DNA from 3 places in the Bradyrhizobium sp. YCK136 genome. Region 2 is predicted to be linked to each of the others. Evidence: predicted binding sites of a transcription regulator. Region 2 holds the regulator's gene; each other region holds the start of a gene.

Region 1 (6,696 bases), 230 kb from region 2:
AGGCCGGCCTTTCGTGACGATGTGCGTCGGTGGCGAAGATCAGTACTTCGCGAGGATCGGACCGCCAAAGTGATAGTTCACGCCGACCTGCACGGTGTGGAAGTTGAGCGTGCCGGTGGGCAGGGCGCCCGAGAAGTAGGTCTCGCCGCCGAGGCTGCGATAGAGGTACTCGCCCTTGACCGACCACTGCGGCGCGAAGAACGCTTCGACGCCCGCGCCGACGGTCCAGCCGGAGTGGAACTTGCTGTCCGAGACGGACACGCCGAGTGCGGAGAGGGTGATCTTGTTGTCGATCCAGGCGTAGCCGCCCGTGCCGTAGAACAGGACGTTGTTGACGGCGTAGCCGATGCGGCCGCGCACGGTGCCCATCGCGTCGGTCTTCGAGCTCACGGTCGCGGTCGCAACGCCGAAGCCGGGGACAACGGTCGCGCCGGTCGCCGAGGCGCTGACGTCAGCCCAGGTGCCATCGGCTTCGACACCGAACACGACGTTGCCGGTCTGCCAGTTGTAGCCGGCGGTGCCGCCGACGAAGCCACCCTTCATCTTCGGGTCGCCCGAGCCGTTTTCCCAGGCGCCGCCACCGACGATACCGAGGTAGAAGCCGGTCCAGTTGTAGACCGAGGCCACGGCCACCGGAGCCTTCGTGTACGGGCGAGCCGCGAGATCAGCAGCCGACGCGGGGGCCGCAAAAGCGAACAAACAGGCCGAAGCCAACAAAACCTTCTTCATTTTCAACCTAAATCCCAGTCCCAGTTTCTGTTGTGCCTTCCACGATCGGGAAGGGCATCGGACGCTGTGGTCCAACTGACGTCGTGCTTACACCAGCAAAGCCGCAAGTTGTGTCTCTCAAAAGCCACAACAGTCACAAAACGTAATGGTTGCTGACTTATAGCCGCCGGCATGTCGCACAAAAAAAGGCCGGCACGGGGCCGGCCTTCAATCTTCAAGTGATATCAAAGAGATATCAGTACTTCGCGATGACCGGGCCACCCCAGCGATAGTTCACGCGGACCAGGCCGATATCGACGTCCTGACCGATGCGTTCCGAGCGTGTGAAAGCGCCGGCCGGAGCCACAATGAAGTTGCCGGAGCCGGCGAAGCCGATGGTGCGATTGCCCATGAAGATGTGATCGTACTCGACGCCGACCGTCCAGTTTGGCGCGAATCCGAACTCGAGGCCGGCACCCACGGTGCCGCCCCAGCGGGTCTCGTTGGCCCGATCGAATTCGAGGCCGGTGATGACATCGTAGCCGCGGTAGCGATCGCTGACGACGGCGCCGCCGCCCTTCACGTAGAACAGCACGTTATTCCAGGCATAGCCGACTTGGCCTGTGAACAAACCGAACGCGTTGATCTTGGAGCGGTCGCGAAGACCCGTGCCGATGAACGTCGTGCTGACGTTGTCTCCGGAGAAGTCGGCCCAGTTGCCCTGGCCTTCGAGCCCGAACACCCAGTTGGCCGACTGCCAGCGATAGCCGACCTGGCCGCCGACCGTGCCTCCGGTCGCGTTGTGACAACCTTCGCCAATCAGAACGCCGGTGACGGGAGTTACAAAATCCCAGCATTTGTGGGCCGAGCCGCCGCCGCCGTTGATGCCGATGTAGAAGCCGCTCCAGTCGTAGATGGCCGCGACCATTGGCGGCGGAGCCTTCGTGTAGGGACGCGCCGCCAGATCCGCCGCGCTTGCAGGAGCCGACAGGCTCAACGCCACTGCACCGATTGCACCAATCAAAATCTTACTCATTGCAGTCTCCCCAATTTCCGCCGCTTCTTGAAATCCCCGAAGCGGCCAAGCAGGCGCGACGCCCATATGAAATCAATTCCGAGGCAAACGTAGCCTAACGGGTGGGCAGAGTCCGTCGCCGAAATACAACAGTCGCGCGATAAGTGCGGCGTATGTAACTTAATGAATGTTAAGTGCTTTTCGTCGTTCACGGGAACCTGAAAAGGTTCCATCCGGCGCCGGCCATTTGAGCAGTGCGCGGGCACCGCCCGGGCCATATATTTCGCACTCGCTCGAACAGGAACAAATCTGGAACGAGCCGGCGGCCGATGCTATATGTGGGGATAACCTGAGGGCTGGTGGGCTGATCGGTCCGCGCAAGCGTATAGGATCGCCTCAATAGGTTGCAGAGGACCGCGGGGCGCGGTCGGGCCTTATCAATTCAGTGGCATTCGGAGTGGAGAGCGGCGATGGCGGGAAGCGTCAACAAGGTCATTTTGGTTGGAAATCTCGGCAAGGATCCTGAAATCCGCCGTACCCAGGACGGGCGGCCGATCGCGAATTTGAGCATCGCGACCTCGGAGACCTGGCGCGACAAGAACAGCGGCGAGCGCAAGGAAAAGACCGAGTGGCATCGCGTGGTGATCTTCAATGAAGGCCTCTGCAAGGTCGCCGAGCAGTACCTGAAGAAGGGCGCCAAGGTTTATATCGAGGGCGCGCTCCAGACCCGCAAATGGACCGACCAGAGCGGCGTTGAGAAGTACTCCACCGAAGTCGTGCTCCAGGGGTTCAACTCGACGCTGACGATGCTCGACGGCCGCGGCGGCGGGGGAGGCGGCAGCTTCGGCGAGGAGCCGGGCGGCGATTTCGGCTCCTCCGGTCCCGTCAGCAGCGCGCCGCGCCGCGCCGTCGCCGCCGGTGGCCGCAACAGCGACATGGACGACGACATCCCGTTCTGAGGCGGGCGGGCGCTTCGCCCCGAATTTTGTCGTGCTCGCGTAGAGCCGCAGGAATTCTTACCAATTGGCGGGCAGGGCTCGGTTTTTCCGAGCTTGCCTCATGTGCTGCTTCAAGCCTTTGACGGGGCATCATGTGAATGGTATTAACTTGATGTTAATCCTATTCACATGGATCACCCGCCGATCGGAGGAAGCCCCGCATGAGCCTCGCGCCGCTGCTTACGGCTGCTCCGGCGATCCCGCTGCATGCCTTTGCCGCCATGGCCGCCTTCGTGCTCGGCCTGGTCCAGTTTGCCGCTCCCAAAGGCACGCTGCCACACCGGACGATCGGCTGGATCTGGGTGGTGCTGATGGTGGTCGTGGCCGCCTCCTCGTTCTGGATCCACCAGAGCCGCCTGATCGGGCCGTTCAGCCCGATCCATGTCCTGTCGATCTTCACGCTGGTGGTGCTGCCGCTCGCGGTATGGCGGGCGCACGCCCATCGCGTCGCCGATCACCGGCTGATGATGATCTTCATCTTCGCCGGCGCGCTGGTGGTGGCGGGCCTGTTTACACTGCTGCCCGGGCGCATCATGCACCGCGTGGTTTTCGGGGCCTAAGGGGCGGTTTCGGGCGGCTCGTCCGGGCCCCGCCCAGGGCGGTGCCGGGGAGGGCGTAAGTCTCTGGAAAAACAGTCGGAAAAAGCGCTTCCTTTACCCCGGCAAGGGTGGTTATCAGGGGCTCGATGCGCTATATGATTCCCAGATAAACCTCACCGGATTTCCCCTTGGCTGACGACGACGACAAGCCCGGCGACCAGCCGGCGCAACCCTCGGATATTCGCCCCGTCTCCATCTTCGAGGAGATGAAGAAGTCCTATCTCGACTACGCCATGAGCGTGATCGTGGCGCGGGCGCTGCCCGATGCGCGCGACGGTCTGAAGCCGGTGCATCGCCGCATCCTGTACTCGATGAACGAGCAGGGGCACACACCCGACAAGAAATACGTCAAGTCCGCCCGCGTGGTCGGTGACGTCATCGGTAAGTATCATCCGCACGGCGACCAGTCGATCTACGACGCCATGGTCCGCATGGCGCAGGACTTCTCGATGCGCGTGCCGCTGATCGACGGCCAGGGCAATTTCGGCTCGGTCGACGGCGATCCCCCGGCCGCCTATCGCTACACCGAAGCGCGCCTGACGAAGGCGGCGCTGGCTCTGCTGGCCGACATCGACAAGGATACCGTCGACTTCCAGCCGAACTACGACAACAACGAGACCGAGCCGTCGGTCCTGCCGGCCAAGTTCCCGAACCTTCTCGTCAACGGCACCGGCGGCATCGCGGTCGGCATGGCGACCAACATCCCGCCGCACAATCTCGGCGAGGTCATCGACGCCTGCGTCGCGCTGATCGACAACCCAGCGCTCACCATCGACGAGCTCATCAACATCGTGCCGGGACCTGATTTCCCGACCGGCGGCGTCATTCTCGGGCGCGCGGGCATCCGCGCCGCCTATCATCTCGGCCGCGGCTCGATCGTCATGCGCGGCAAGGTCGCGATCGAGACCATCCGCAAGGAGCGCGAGGCGCTCATCATCACCGAGATCCCCTACCAGGTGAACAAGGCGACGATGGTCGAGCGCATCGCCGAGCTGGTCAAGGAAAAGAAGATCGAGGGCATCGGCGACCTGCGCGATGAATCCGACCGCGACGGCTATCGCGTCGTCATCGAATTGAAGCGCGACGCCGTGGCGGACGTGGTGCTGAATCAGCTCTACAGATTCACGCCGCTGCAGACGAGCTTCGGCGTCAACATGGTGGCGCTCGACAGCGGCCGTCCGCGGATCATGCATCTGAAGGACCTGCTGGCCATCTTCGTCGACTTCCGTGAGCGGGTCGTCACGCGGCGCACCAAGTTCCTGCTCGCCAAGGCGCGCGATCGCGCGCATATCCTGGTTGGTCTCGCGATCGCGGTCGCCAATATCGACGAGATGATCCGCGTCATCCGGACCTCGCCCGACCCGACCACCGCCCGCGACACCCTGATGTCGCGCGACTGGCCGGCCCGGGACGTCGAGGACATGCTGACGCTGATCGACGATCCGCGTCACCGCATCAGCCCGGACGGCACGATCCGGCTGTCGATGGAACAGGCGAGGGCGATTCTCGACCTGCGCCTGCAACGCCTCACCGCGCTCGGCCGCGACGAAATCCGCGACGAGCTCGACAAGCTCGCCGGCGAGATTGCCGATTATCTCGACATCCTGCGCTCGCGCGAGCGCGTGCTGGGCATCATCAAGACCGAGCTCGCCGAGGTGAAGGCCGAGTTCGCCACCCCGCGCCGCACCGTGATCATGGAGCAGGAGGGCGAGGTCGAGGACGAGGACCTGATTCAGCGCGAGGACATGGTCGTCACCGTCTCGCACGCCGGCTATGTCAAGCGGGTGCCGCTGTCGGCCTACCGGGCGCAGCGCCGCGGCGGCAAGGGCCGCGCCGGCATGCAGACCCGCGACGAGGATTTTGTCTCGCGCCTGTTCGTCGCCTCCACGCACACGCCGGTGCTGTTCTTCTCGTCACGCGGCCAGGTCTACAAGGAGAAGGTCTGGCGCCTGCCCATGGCCGCGCCGAACGCGCGCGGCAAGGCGCTGATCAACATCCTGCCGCTGGAGCAGGGCGAGCGCATCACCACCATCATGCCGCTGCCGGAGGATGAATCGACCTGGGGCAACCTCGACGTGATGTTCGCGACCACCGGCGGCAACGTCCGGCGCAACAAGCTGTCCGACTTCGTCGATGTCCGCCGCTCCGGCATCATCGCCATGAAGCTCGACGAGAATGAAGCGATCGTCGACGTGCAGATCTGCACCGAGCGCGATGACGTGCTGCTCACCGGCGCCGGCGGCCAGTGCATCCGCTTCCCCGTCACCGATGTGCGCGTGTTCACCGGGCGTACTTCGATGGGCGTGCGCGGCATTGCGCTTGGTGAGGGCGACAAGGTGATCTCGCTCGCGATCCTGCGCCACGTCGAGACCACGTCCGACGAACGCTCGGCCTATTTGAAGATGCGCCGCGCGGTGGCCGGCGAAGCCACGACCGAGGAGCCGGCAGTGGACGCCGAAGCCGAGGAGACTTCCGGCAGCTTCCAGCTCGCCCAGGAACGCTATGTCGAGATGTCGGCGGCCGAGCAGGTCGTGCTCACCGTCTCCGTCAACGGCTATGGCAAGCGGACCTCGTCCTACGAGTACCGCACCACCGGCCGCGGCGGCAAAGGCATCGTCGCCATGAGCGTCAACAACCGCAACGGCAATCTGGTTGCGTCCTTCCCGGTGGAAGACGCGGATCAAATCATGCTGGTCACCGACAAGGGCCAGCTGATTCGCTGCCCGGTCGAAGGCATCCGCATTGCCGGCCGCTCGACGCAGGGCGTGATCGTGTTCGACACCGCCGAGGACGAGCATGTCGTCTCGGTCGAGCACATCACGGAAGAGGCCGAGAGCGGGAATGGCGCGAACGGGGAATAACGCGTAGCCCGGATGGCGCAGGAGGTCGGTGCGAAGCGCCGACCGACGGCGCAATCCGGGACCTCTGTGCGCCTGGCAAGAATCCCGGATTACGCTTGCGCTCCATCCGGGCTACGAACTTCCCTAGATCTCCAGCTCCGTGCCGAACTCCACGACCTGCTTGGTCGGTACGCCGAAGAATGCGGCGGAGCGTTCGGCGTTGCGCTGGAGGAAGGCGAACAGGCCTTCGCGCCAGACCCACATGCCCGGGACGTCCTCGCGCGGGATGATGGTCTCGCGGCCGACGTAATAGGTGATGTCGGAGAGGTCGATGCCGGGCAGCTTGCCCTGCCGGCAAGTCAGCGTCAGCCCGTCATAGATCGTCGGGTTCTGCATGAAGCCGTAATGCAGGATCACGCGGGTGATGCCGGGAATGATCTCGATCACCTCCGCGCGTTCCTCGTCGGGAATATGCGGGGATTCCTCGATCAGTACGGTGACCAGCAGCACGCGTTCGTGCAGCACGCGGTTGTGCT
Region 2 (6,696 bases):
AACAGCACCATGACGGCGTGCAAGAATTCGCCTGAAAACACCGGCACCGCCACGCCACAGGTGAGGCCGGCCGCGAGCGCCTGGTCGGTCCGCTTGAAATAGGAGTTGGCGAATTTGGTGAGGATCACGGGATGGCCGCTGGCCCAGGCCTTGCCGGGAAGGCCCTCGTCGTATCCGAAGCGCAAGTCCTCGCTCACGGCCTTGAACGCGGACAGCCCTTCGCCGTAGAGGCCGCCGCCGAATTCCAGCCGCATGCGCGTCCGGTCCGGCACCCAGAGTTCAACGACGCGAATGAAGGTTTTCATCGAACGTGTCCGCCGCCTCAAGCCTTTGACAGCATCGGCGATCTGGCCGCGGAACGGACGTTCAAAATTCAGGCAGGGCCGCGCAAACTTCGTGCGATGGGCAGGTGCGAGCCTGATCTCGGCGGATTGGATTCCGGAAGACGCAAATCATACCATCTCGCCGGCCACGGCCGGCGATGGCAATTTCAATCCCGGCCCCGACCTCTGCGCCGGGGGGAGGTACATCAGCCGATCGGCAGGCGTGTGATCGTCGGCCTGTCGGCGATGATCTCCGGCTTGTGTTCACGCTCGCCGGCCGGCTGGGTCACCGGCAATTGCAGCACGGTCGCGCGCTGGCCTTCGACGAGTTGCGTCACGAGTACGTATTTGCCGTCGGGGAATTCGATCGCGTCATGATGGCGATCGGGAATGTGCGGATCGATCTTGCCGAACTTGCCGACGCGGGAGTTGATGGTGCGCGTCCAGATCCAGCGATTGTCGTAGCGGACGTTGTCGGCGAAGGCGAGCTCCGTCCCCGGCAGCAGGCAGACCGCGACGGACATGTCGGCCTCGGAGGCGAAGCCGCGCGTCGAGGTGCCGCGGAAGGTGGTCGTGACGATCGTCTCGCCGACTTGTGCGGGACGCGTCGCGACGGCATGCAGGCTGTAGTCACACATCGGGTGCTCCTCATTCAGGGATAGCGACCCGCGCCTCCTTCGGAGGCACTGGCCTCTATCAGAGTGGAAGCATGTTAGCGTCTTCTTGGTTGTAGGCAAATCTGCGGCTTGGGTCCGCAGGCTGCCATCACAATATCTTTTTCAAATGCCTCAGGAACAAAAACCGCTTCCGTGCATTTGGCGTGCGTCTCCGTCAGCGACCTGCAGGTGCCGACCAGCCCGAATATTGCCAGGCGGGTTGCGACGGCTGCGCGACGGCGTTGCGGGCATTGCGCAATTGCTCGCTCGTCGTCTGCGTTGCCTTGCGGGCATGGTGCGACGGTGCGGCGAAGACTTGCGACGCGGATGCTGTGATCAGCGCCACCGTGACGGTGCTCAAAACGATCTTGCGCATTGATTGTCTCCTCGATCTCCAGGGCCACGAAGCGATGAGGGCTTCGTGCTGCGTCGCGAGGATGTAGCGCTAGAGAGGGGCCGGATAATCTGAGCAAAACCAGAAAGACTATCCAGCTGGAGCGGACAATCGTCGCTCCAATCGTCAACGCGCGGGTCGCCAACCGGCGGGCCGCGCTTTAGGTGATTGTTTGAGCATGATCTCCGCGCAAGCGCGTCCTGCGCTTGTCGCGAGGGAAAACCGCTGCGCACTTTGTGCTAACGCGGCCCTCCAGTCCGGATCACGCTCAGTACTTCCGGTACAGGCCGATCAGCTTGCCCTGAATCTTCACCCGGTTGGGCGGCAGGATGCGGACCTCATAGGCCGCATTGGCGGGCTCGAGCGCGATCGAGGCGCCGCGGCGGCGGAAGCGCTTCAGCGTCGCTTCCTCGTCGTCGATCAGCGCCACCACGATGTCGCCGGTGTCGGCGCTCTCATTGCGCTGGATCAGCGCCATGTCGCCGTCGAGGATGCCGGCTTCGACCATCGAGTCGCCGCGCACTTCGAGCGCGTAGTGCTCGCCCGAGCCGAGCATGTCGGGCGGTACGCTGATGGTGTGGCTGCGGGTCTGCAACGCTTCGATCGGCGTGCCGGCCGCGATGCGGCCCATCACCGGCACCGCGACGGGGCGTTCGCCCTCGTCCGCGCTGGAGCTCGCTCGCACCTTGCCGAGATTGCCCTCGATGACGCTCGGAGTGAAGCCACGGCGGTTGCCGGCGGCGGCCTGCAGCTCGGGCAACTTGATCACCTCGATCGCGCGGGCCCGGTTGGGCAGGCGCCGGATGAAGCCGCGCTCCTCCAGTGCGGTGATCAGGCGATGGATGCCTGACTTCGAGCGCAGGTCGAGCGCGTCCTTCATCTCGTCGAAGGAGGGCGGCACACCGCTTTCCTTCAAACGCTCGCTGATGAATCGCAGAAGCTCGTATTGTTTGCGCGTTAACATCTCGACCAAATCCCCCGGTTGATGTCGTTCGATTCCGAGACGGTGAATTCAGCGGCGAGCCGCCAGATGCTCGAAACAAATCATGAACGGACACTATATGTTCGATATGTGTTCCGCAACTGCTTAATTTACCGTGAACGCGACAAAGTTCGCGGAACGCGCAGGACCAGTGCGTTCAGGCGGGCAGTCGCAGCACCTCGCAAGGCGCGCCTGCCTCGACCTTCGGCGCGAACGGCGCGCGCACGAGAAGTGCCTGCGCCGCAGCGAGATTCGCAAGCAGCGAGGAATCCTGATGATTGACGGGAAGGGCGACAAGCATGCCGTCGTCGCGCCGCTCCAGGCGCGCACGAAGATAGTCCTCGCGCTGGTCATTGGCACCGACATCGCGGCCGAGCACGGCGCGCTCGCGACGATGGTGAATCACGGCGCGGCCCGACAGGGCGCGAATCAACGGAACCATGAACAGGAAGCCACACACATAGGACGACACGGGATTGCCGGGCAGGCCGATCACACCCATCGCCCCTAGCCGGCCGTGCATCATCGGCTTGCCCGGCCGCATCGCGATCTTCCAGAACGCCATCGCAATGCCTTCGGCCTTCAGCGCCTGCTGGACCAGATCGTGGTCGCCGACCGAGGCGCCGCCGATCGTGATCAGGATGTCGGCGCCGCTCTCTCGGGCACGGCGGATGCCGGCTGTGGTGGCCTCCAGCGTATCGGCGGCAACGCCGAGGTCGATGGTATCTGCGCCCTCCTGGCGGGCGAGGGCGTGCAGGGCATAGCCGTTGGAATAGACGATCTGGCCGGGGCCCGGCGTGGTGCCCGGCATCACCAGCTCGTCGCCGGTGGCGAGGATCGCGACCTTCGGACGGCGGCGGATGGGCAGGTCTGGATGGTTCATCCCGGCGGCGAGCGCGAGGTCGCGCTCGGTGAGCCGGGTTCCCTTGCGAAGGAGCACGTCGCCCTCGCGGAAGTCGACGCCGGCGGGCCGGATGTGCCGACCGGCGATAGCGGCTTCCTTGATCGTGATGCGCTTGCCCTCGGCGACCGTATCCTCCTGGATCACGACCGCGTCCGCGCCGGCGGGAACGACGCCGCCGGTGAAGATTCGTACCGCTTCGCCGGCGCCGACCGCTCCCGCGAACGGCCGGCCCGCCGCGACCTCGCCGATCATGGTGAGCTGCGCGTCGACCCTGGCCGCATCGGCTGCGCGCACGGCGTAGCCGTCCATGGCCGACATCGCCTCGGGCGGCTGGGTACGCCGCGCCGCGACGTCGCGTGCGAGCACGCGGTGGTAGGCCTCGTCGAGGGGAATCATCTCTTCAGGCAGCGGCTCCGCGCCGGCCAGCACCGCGGCGAGCGCGTCAGAAACCGGCATCAAGGCCACGGCGAAACTCCTGCTCGGAAAGTCTGGACGAATGGGCGGCAAGAGTTCTAGCCGAGCGCGGGCGATGAAGCAAAATGGGACCGGATCAGGATTTATCCTGCTTGATCCGTCCAGTCATGAGGGACCGTCAGCTCTGCCGCGGCATGATCTGACGGACGAGAAAGACGGGAACGAGCGTGGCCATGGCAAGGACGACAATGACGGGAGCCACGGCCAGCATCGGTCATCGACCGGTCTGGCGGTCCGGACGGAGGTCCGGCGCCACGTCGGGAGCCACGTCAGGGGGCTTGGGGCCTTGATCCTTGTCGGGCAGCGGATCGGCCTGGGATTTCAGGTCGGCGGCCTTGCTGATCAGCTTGGCGGAGAGGTCAGAATCCGAAGTCGTTCTGGCGAATTCGAGCAGAAGAGAGGCTTGTTTGGTGAGGTAGGTTTTGCCCAACACGATGATACGTCCGTCTGTAGAAGTCCCAACGGACTCAAGAGTCCGGAAGCGGGCATTCCGTTCCCGGAACTCTGTATAAAAATGTACAAAGCGATTTGGTTCCTCATTTCGGCTAGATCGGTTCCGGGAGCTCCCCGGTTTCACCCGCCAGCCGATGCGTCTCGATCAGATTCCCAGCGCCTCGAGCGCGTCGCCGACATCGCGGGGCGAGGTCACATGCACCGCGGTCAATCCGCGCGCTCGCGCTCCCTCGACGTTTTCGGCGAGGTCATCGAAGAACACGATGCGCCTGGCGGGCACACCGATGGCCGCCACGACATGGTCGAACGCCGCCGCGTCCGGCTTGCGCAGGCCGATGCTGGACGACAGGTACAGCTCGCGGAAATGGCCGAGCAGGTCGGCGTATTCCTTCGAGAAATGGTCGACATGCGGCTGGTTGGTGTTGGAGAAGGCGTAGAGCGGCATCTGCTTCGCCGCACGCGGCAACAGCTCCGCGACATCGGGCATTTCACCCGCGAAGATCGCGTTCCAGCCCTCGAGGAATTGCGCATCCGAGATGCCGATCCCGAGCGAGGCCCGTAGCGAGGCGAAATACTCCTCGTCGCTGATCTTGCCGACCTCGTGCAGCCGATACGCCTCGCTGTCGCGCACATAGCGCGCAACGATTGCCTCCGGCTTGCAGCCGGCGTGTCCCGCCCAGCAGGCGATCGCCTTGGAGAAATCGATGTCGAGCACGACGCGCCCGAGGTCGAACAGAAGCGCATCCGCGCTGCCGGGAGAGAGCGAGGTCATTGCGTCCTTTCGGATCAGTACCGGTAAGGTTCGTGGTCGAACAGCGGGAACGCGCTGAACACGCTCGGCGTGTTCGTCGCGGTGGCCGGATGCAGGCAGGACTTGTTGACCTCGGCGAACGAGGTGGCGCCCAACAGGCCGAGGCAGCGCAGCACCTCGTCCTCCAGAAGCTCCAGCATCCGCGTCACGCCGGCTTCGCCGGCCGCCGCCAGCGCCCAGCATTGCAACCGGCCGATGCCGACGAGGTCGGCGCCCGCCGCGATCGCCTTGACGATGTCGGTGCCGCGGCCGAAGCCGCCATCGACCATGATCTTGGCGCGGCCCTTCACGGCCTCGACGATCTCAGGCAGCACATGCATGGCGCCGCGGCCGTGATCGAGCTGGCGGCCGCCATGGTTGGAGACGTAGATCCATTCGACGCCGTGATCGAGCGCGATCAGGGCGTCCTCGGCGGTGGCGATACCTTTCAGGATCAGCGGAATCTTGAACTTGTCCTTTATCATCTTCACGGTCCGCCATTCCAGGCCTTTCTGGAAATCGCCGCCGGTGGCGCGCAGGCGGCTCTCGCGAACGTAGCGCTTGGCGATGTCACGTTCGCGACGGCTGTAATGGGCGGTGTCGACGGTCAGGCAGAAGGCGGCGTAAGCGTGCTTTTCGGCCCGGCTGACGACATCGGCGACGAAGGCGTCGTCGCCGCGCACGTAGAGCTGGTAGAGACGCAGCGCGTCGGGGGCGGCTGCGGCGGTCTTCTCCAGGCCAGGCTCGGACACCGAGCTCAGCATGTGCGCCGCCCCAAAGGTGCCGGCGGCGCGCGCGACGCTCGCGGCGCCATCCGGATCGAAGATCTCGAGCGCGCCGACAGGGGCGAGCACCACCGGCAGGCGCATCCTGCGGCCGAACTGCTCGACGGAGCCATCGACCTTGCGCACGTCGCGCAGCACGCGCGGGCGAAAAGCGATCTCGTCCAGCGCCATCCGGTTGCGGCGCATCGTGGTCTCGGTCTCGGCGGCGCCGACGATATAGTCCCAGGCATTCTGGTTGAGGTTGGCGCGTGCTTTGCGGATGAATTCGTGCAGATTCTGGAACGGCTCGCTGCTGGCGCCGAGTTCGACGTTCCTTTCCGGCTGGATGCGGGGTTTTTCGTTCATTATTATCCTCCCGAGAATTTGAAGCCTTGTTTCATCGCCTAACCCGTCCGGCTCTCCAAAACCATCCTAAAATCGCATAGCTGCGAGGCGCGGGTCGATCGACCGATTCCTGCTTTGCATGAAACGGTTTCGGAACGTTGCCAAAAGTTTAGGTCCGGGCGAAGGGATTTTTACGGTGTACCCGCCGGCGCGGCGTCCCGGCCTTGAAGAAACCAGAATGGTATTGTGAGAAGCGGGCTGGATCGCCATTTGCATGGCGCCTCCCAAGCCCAAGAGAACCGCCAAGCAAAAAGGCCAGCCTATCCATGCGGAAAACCCTGCTGTTCCCCCTGGGCGCGCTCACCGGAGCGTGTTTGACCCTTCTGGTAGCCAGTCCGCACGGCGGAGTATGGGCGGCACGGGCGGCGGCGGGCGCGGATGATGCCTATTCACAGCTCAACTTGTTCGGCGAAGTCTTCGAGCGCGTGAAGGCGAGCTATGTCGAGAAGCCCGACAACGCCAAGCTGATCGAAGGCGCGATCACCGGCATGGTGACCTCGCTCGATCCGCATTCGCGCTACATGAACGACAAGGCCTGGACCGAGATGCAG
Region 3 (6,696 bases), 4.6 Mb from region 2:
GGTGAGCGCCGCGTTGCAGATTGACACCCTCTCCGGCGGCATCGTTTGCGACTAGGATACGGACCTCGGGGTCGTCGTTGAAGGCTGCAATGTTGGCCTTCCTCACATCACGTGGCACCCCGCCATGGATGACAGCCACAGCTTCGGATTTGCCAATACGTTGCCTGATTTTGTCGGCCAGATATTCCAGCGTGTCGCGCGGTTCGGTGAAGATCAAAAGCTTGCGGCGTTGGCCGGTCGCCTCATCCACCATCGGTGGCTTATCAAGGATTTCACCGAGCTGACGCCATTTGGCATCCTGGCCTGATTTGCGCAGTTGATCAGCCAGCTTTTCGAGATCACGAAGAACGATCAGTTCCGCTTCAAGTTCGGGGATGGTCTGGGCCGCAGTAGCACGATCCGCAATCTGCTGCTCGGCCTCCTCCAGCTCGGCACCACCTGCCTCGTCCAGGTCACGATCTTCGTCGTCATCATAGAGGGCCGGCAGCTGCTCCTGGTTCGGCAACTTGCCACCGCGGGCAATGATGCGCTCTTCGGCCAATCGAGCTTCGAGGCGTTCACGACGGCGCAGCAGCGAGCGATAGATCGCAGCCGGCGAAGATGCGAGCCGCCGCTGCAATATTTGCAACGCGAACCCGACGTTATTTTTCCGCTTGTCATCACCGAGATTGTTGAGGTTGCGCATCTCGTTGCGCACATATTGCGTGACTGCGGCATAGAGCTGGGCTTCAAGATCAGACAGCTGATACTGAATCGTGGACGCCTTGCGCTCCGGGAACAACGGCGCTCCGTCGAATTTTTTCAATTCCTCTTTTGTGAGGCGGCGCATCAGATCAGACACGTCGATCTTGCGGGCGCCTTCCCGTTGACGTCCCTCGAAACGGTCAGCGTCAAGTAACCCCATGAACAGCTGGAAATCTGCGTCGCTACCATTGTGCGGCGTCGCCGACATAAGCAGGAAGTGGCGCGTCCGGCCGCCGACCAACTGCCCGAGCTTGTAACGCTTGGTGTACTTGACCTCGTTGCCGAACAGGCTCGCAGACATGCGATGGGCTTCGTCGCAGATAATAAGGTCCCAATCTGGCGCGGCCTGCAGTTTCGCCTGCAGCGTCTCCGACCGGGAAGCCATGTCCAGCCGCATGATGAGGTGATTGCGCTCGACGAAGGGGTTGCCGGTGACCGAGGTCTCGATCTGCTCTCGCGAAACGATATCGAAGGTAAGATCGAATTTTTCCTTCAACTCGTCCTGCCACTGCTCGACAAGACTGCCCGGCGCGATGATGAGACAGCGCTCCAGATCGCCGCGAATGATCAATTCCTTGATCAGAAGTCCAGCCATGATGGTTTTGCCGGCGCCAGGATCATCGGCAAGCAGGAACCGCAAAGGCTGACGGGGTAGCATTTCGCCATAGACGGCCGTGATCTGGTGCGGCAGCGGCTCGATCCGCGAGCTGTGGACAGCAAGGTAGGGATCGAATAGATGCGCTAGCCGAATGCGCTGCGCTTCAGATGCGATCCGATAGGCCTCTCCGTCGCCGTCGAAACTGAATGCACGGCTCTCCTGGACCAGTTCGAGACGAGGCTCGACGTCACGGAAGAGCAGCACCTCAGCTGGACCATCGGGGCCACGATAAACCACGTTTAGGGCATCAGAGCCGATCCACTCGGTGCGCACGATCTCTACGGGCGAGGCACCGGCCAGACCGCGCACCTTCGCGCCTGCAATAACTTGGTTCAAGGAAAGCATGGAGACCGGCTAGCACAATTTTCGTAGCAAAAACATCACTCCCTTAGATGCATGAACGAAATCTACACTCCCTGAAGTTGCCGTCCAGAGCTATGCCGGCTTCCAGCCCGCTTAAAACCCAAGCGGTCTCCAGCACTCGCAACCAATTTCGCGAAGTGTTCTCTTTGCCTCGGCCGGAGAGAAGCATCGTCACCGTGTGCCGGCGACCCCGCTACGCCGTCTGCAGGCGATCTTCCAGCCCCGACCGATGGCGCTACGGCCCGCCCATGGCCCGGTGTTTCCGAATGGGCGTGTCATCCTTTATCCACGCCCAATGATTGAACTACACAGGATACCGCCTACATCTGCTGCATAAGGCAGGGGGGCTGATTGGTTCAGCAAATCGGGCAGTGCTGTATCTGTGGAGCGAAGGGTGTGCCGCTCTCCTTCGAGCACGTGCCTCCTCGCGCAGCATTCAACGACCAACGCGTCTTCGAGACGAACATCCAGAAGATGTTGGCAGGTGAGTGGGACGGAAAGCCTCAGCCGCCTCAGGGCAAGTGGGTACAGGCTGGCGCGGGCAAACACACTCTCTGCGAAAAGTGCAACAACGATACTGGCAGCTGGTATGGCTCCGCGTATGTCGCGATGGCACGGCAAGCGCTAGAACTCGTTACGAGGTCAGGCGGCACTGCCTCGCTTGCGTATCCCTATCGCATCTTCCCGCTTCGAGTGTTGAAGCAAGTGATGGCCATGTTCTGCAGCGCCTGTGGTCCATCACTTCAAGAACGGTTTCCAGACATTCCGCGGTTCGTACTCCATAGGGAGCGGCGGTACATGCCGCACGATCTGAGGGTGTTTGCCTATCTGATCGACCCGAGCAAGTCTGTCGGCAATCGGCAAGCACCGATGTCGGGGGTGTTGATCAACGGTAAGCAGCACGTGTTTGCGGAAATCGCTTTCGCGCCCTTAGGGTTTGTGCTGACTGGTGATGTCGATCCGATCAACTTCAGTTTGTTGGACATCACGCCCTTCGGACATTCAGCCTTTCACCATCGAGAGACCGCGTTTCTCAAGCTGCCTGTGGTGCAGATCAGCACGTGGCTGCCGGGCGACTTCCGCTCGAAAGAGCAGGTTGCCCGCGATGTTGCGTCGAATGAAGTGATGGGTCGGGTTGATCTCAATGTCTTCTGAAAAAATCCCGGCGCATCCGACTGCCTCTGTGTTGGGGCGACCTCGACCCGGCCGGAGCCGAGCGGCCAGAGGAGTTGGGCTGCTTAGGCGGCCAGCTCTGGGTGCATCTTGCCGGCCCGATCAGTGTTTTTGCATCTGCTCACTAACCAGCGTAATGGAGCGTTTACCTTCGCTAAACCAATATGAGCGCCGCGACAGGGGTGATTTGGATGACGACGCTGTACACCATTGGCTACGAAGGCACCGACATCGACCGCTTTGTGGCCACGCTGAAGAGCGTCAAGGTGCAGCTCTTGGCCGATGTCCGCGCCGTGCCGATCTCCCGGAAGAAGGGGTTCTCGAAGAACAAGCTCCGCGATCGCGTTGAGCGGGAGGGCATTCGGTACGTTCACCTCGCGGCACTCGGCGACCCGAAGCCCGGCCGGGATGCCGCAAGGGCGGGCCACTTCGACCAATTTCGGAAGATTTACGGTAAGCACCTCGCTCAGTGCGGGCCGCAGCAAAGCCTCCAAGAGCTGGCCAAGCTGGTGGACGAGCAGACCACCTGCCTGATGTGCTTCGAGCGTGATCCCAGTGAATGCCACAGGTTGATTGTTGCAACGGCACTACCGACTCAGGTCACTATGTTCCACCTCTACGGTGATGAACCTGATCGCTATGTCCGTAACGCCGCAAAGCTCCCGAGCAGTCGTTCTGGTCAAGGCGCTGCCGCAGCCCAGTAGAACCTACGGGGAGACCGTCTGCTGTGCCGGCGTGACCGCTGACGGCCATTGGAAACGGCTCTTCCCTATACGCTTCCGGCACCTTCGCGGCGACAGCAGTTTCTCCCGATGGAATTGGGTGAAGTTCTCCTACCGGCCACCGACACGGGACAAGCGAAGCGAGAGCTGTCACGTCTACGAGGATAGCATCGCCATCGACGGCCAATTGCCGCAAGACGAGCGGACGCGGCTGCTTACACCGCTCATCACCGGCTCAGCCAAGGAGGCAATGGCCCTCGGAAGATCGCTAACTCTCATCCGGCCTCGAAACACGAAGTTCATCGCCAAACGCAAGTCAGCGGCTGATCTTGTGGAGGAACGAGAGGCATACAAGGCTGCCGCTCAGCAAACATCGATTTTCGACAAGGAGCTGGCTGAGCTTGAGCCGTCTCCCTTCGATTTCAGATTTCAGTTCGAGGACGACGACGGCCGCCACGACTACCAGAACGGGGACTGGGAAACACATGCGATGTTCTGGCGCTGGCAAGCCGAGTACGGCGAGGCAGGTGCGCTGGATCGCATGCGAGCTGTCTACGACGAACAGTATCCCAGCAAAGGCATGGCTTTCGCACTCGGAAACCAAGCCAAGAGGCCGCAGACCTGGCAATTGCTGGGCGTCATCCGGTTGGATGAGATGACCCAGCCTGATCTCTTCGGATAGTCAGGCCGCGACGGATAGTCAGGCCCGACATTGATTAACACATTGATTAACGACGGAAGCTATCTACCGGAAAACCGCGTAAGCTATTGAAATAGTTGGTGCCGCAAGAGGGATTCGAACCCCCGACCCCGTCATTACGAATGACGTGCTCTACCGACTGAGCTATTGCGGCGAACCCTGCCGGGCTCGGACGATGCCGGTCCCGATACGCGCGCTCCTGATATCGGGCATGGCCCGAATTGGCAAGAACAAGCCGGGTGCGAAATGCGGCTTAGGCGCCCCAGCGGGACCAGAATCCGCGCCAGCCGCCGGCCTGGGCCTTGGGCGTGCCGATTTGTTCCGTAAATTCATCGCTCGGGCCCTCGTCATCGATCCCGGGATCATCCGGGGCGCGGACGATCGGGATGACGGCGGGGATCGGGACGGGTGCGGGCTTGCCGAGGTCGGCACGGGTCCGGAACACCGGCGTTGCCGCCGCCGGCGATGATTCGGCCGGCTCGGGGGCCGGCGTGACCGGCTCCGCAGACGTCATCGCAGGCTCTTCCTTCGGCTCTTCCTTGGCCGCCGGAGGCGAATTGTCCTGCTCCGCCGGGACCGATGCAGCCGGAGCCGGTTCCATCAGGGTGTCATTCGCAGGCGCCGTCACCCGCTTCGGCGGCGGGGCCGCCAGCATGGCTTCCTCGAAGGCCGAGGATTCGATCAAGTCGCCCTTGTCGGAAGGAAGGCTCGCGACCGGCGTCTGCCACTGGAAGGCGTCGAGGCGGCCGGTGACCGGGGAAACCGGGCGCCAGCGATCGCTGACATAGCCGTCGGCGGTCCAGGCCGGATCGTGGCGAGCGCGCACCGCGCGCAAGGTCCAGGCGCGGGCGCGGCCGCCGTCGCCGTGCTCGGTGCGCTCGATCTCGGCCATCAGCAGTGCGACCCGCTGGGTCGGATCGTTGACATAAGGCGCCAGCACCGCCCGTGCGCGGCTGAATTCGGAGGCATCGATCGCGGCGCGTGCGAGCGCGAGCTGGCCTTCAATATGGCCGGCCTTGTCGGCAGGCGTCTTGGCCGCAAGCGTCTCGACCCGCTGCAAGCGCTGCCGCGCGGAATCGCCGAGCTTCACATGTGCATAGGCCTCGGCGAGATCCGGATGCGGATTGGCGAGCCAGGCGGCCTCGACCAGCTTCATGGCGCGGCGCACCTGATGCGCCTCGCTCTCGAACTTTGCGGCGAGCACCGCAGCCGGCACCAGGGTCGGTGCGAGCTTGATCGCCTCCATCACGCTCTCGCGTGCGACGTCGCGATCCATCGTTTGCAATTCCAGCGCGCGTGCGGTGAGCAGCACGCCGCGCTGGCGACGATAGGCCGGCTTGTCGATCAGGCCCGCGGACAGGTTCGAATCGAGGATCGCCAGCGCGCCGCTCCAGTCGCCGCGCGCGCAGCGGAAGCCGAGCACCGCATGCGAGGCCCAGGTCGACGACGGCGACAGCTTGATCGCTTCCTCCGCGATCATGACGGCGCCGACCGCATCGTCGGCGCGCTGCGCCTCGATGAACAGGCCGCGCAGGCCGAGCAGCCGCGTATCCTCGCGCTCGGCCATGGCACGGAAGGCGCGCTGCGCCTCGTCGCGATTGCCTTCGAGCTGCGCCGACTGCGCATGCAAGAGAAGCGCGAGCGGATCGTTCGGCGCATGCCGCCGCGCCGTCTCGGCATGACGGCGGGCGAGCGCGGTATCGCCATGGCCGATCGCGAGCAGGCCGTGGGTGATGGCGTGGCGGCCGCGCGCGTGGCGCTTTTCGTGACTGCGGCGGCGCAAACGCCCCGGCGTCCGCCAGATCGTCGTCAGGATGCTCCAGACCAGCACGACTGCCGCGGCAAAGAGGCCAAGCAAGAACACGAATCTGGGCAACGTCGTTGAGGCGCGGAAGCCGCCCGCCGTCAGGACGAGATCGCCGGGCTGATCGGCAACCCAGGCCGCGCCGGCCGCCGCCAGCGCAATCAAGACGAGGAAAAGGACGATGCGAAGCATGGCGATCCCTATACGCGCTGATTGTTGCGCGAAGCTTTATTGAGCAGGCTTGACGAGATCCGCCATGGCATCGTCGGCGAATTTGCGGGAGGCGGCGAGCGCGGCATCGCGGGCATTGGCCTTGTCGAGCCAGGCCTGCGCCGGCGCGCGATCGGCATCGGGCAGCGTCTTCAACTCGCGCCGCGCCTCGACGAAATCATTGCGGAGCGCAGCAGCCGTCACCCGCGCCACGATGGCGCCGCGATCATTGCCGACCCCGTCGGTCCGTTCGATGCGGACGAGCTTTGACGCTCCGGCCTGGAGGCGCTCGACGATGCCGCCGCCGCTGGACTGGGCATCC

Evidence for each region. The regulator LexA, encoded in region 2, represses DNA repair genes until DNA is damaged. The targets are predictions, from matches to a motif close to TGTTCNNNNTGTGTTCNG.
Region 1: the regulator LexA is predicted to act here: its motif matches at 2,023-2,040, upstream of ACFLEY_RS24555 (single-stranded DNA-binding protein).
Region 3: the regulator LexA is predicted to act here: its motif matches at 1,893-1,910, upstream of ACFLEY_RS00495 (helicase-related protein).

Annotation. Positions count from the first base shown of each region.
Region 1 covers NZ_CP172424.1:5,012,569-5,019,264, reverse strand. Annotated here, with positions in the region: gene ACFLEY_RS24565 (outer membrane protein) at 40-729, opposite strand; gene ACFLEY_RS24560 (outer membrane protein) at 965-1,744, opposite strand; gene ACFLEY_RS24555 (single-stranded DNA-binding protein) at 2,194-2,682, shown strand; gene ACFLEY_RS24550 (DUF2306 domain-containing protein) at 2,883-3,281, shown strand; gene gyrA (DNA gyrase subunit A) at 3,449-6,181, shown strand; gene ACFLEY_RS24540 (potassium transporter Kup) at 6,305-6,696, opposite strand, start outside.
Region 2 covers NZ_CP172424.1:5,241,640-5,248,335, reverse strand. Annotated here, with positions in the region: gene ACFLEY_RS25740 (GAF domain-containing protein) at 1-305, opposite strand, end outside; gene ACFLEY_RS25735 (hypothetical protein) at 530-961, opposite strand; gene ACFLEY_RS25730 (hypothetical protein) at 1,155-1,355, opposite strand; gene lexA (transcriptional repressor LexA) at 1,642-2,337, opposite strand; gene glp (gephyrin-like molybdotransferase Glp) at 2,513-3,724, opposite strand; gene ACFLEY_RS25715 (hypothetical protein) at 3,948-4,166, opposite strand; gene ACFLEY_RS25710 (HAD family phosphatase) at 4,332-4,958, opposite strand; gene ACFLEY_RS25705 (alpha-hydroxy acid oxidase) at 4,973-6,106, opposite strand; gene ACFLEY_RS25700 (S41 family peptidase) at 6,412-6,696, shown strand, end outside.
Region 3 covers NZ_CP172424.1:95,132-101,827, reverse strand. Annotated here, with positions in the region: gene ACFLEY_RS00495 (helicase-related protein) at 1-1,747, opposite strand, end outside; gene ACFLEY_RS00490 (hypothetical protein) at 2,117-2,920, shown strand; gene ACFLEY_RS00485 (DUF488 family protein) at 3,130-3,642, shown strand; gene ACFLEY_RS00480 (hypothetical protein) at 3,761-4,342, shown strand; tRNA gene ACFLEY_RS00475 (tRNA-Thr) at 4,439-4,514, opposite strand; gene ACFLEY_RS00470 (heme biosynthesis protein HemY) at 4,614-6,356, opposite strand; gene ACFLEY_RS00465 (COG4223 family protein) at 6,393-6,696, opposite strand, start outside.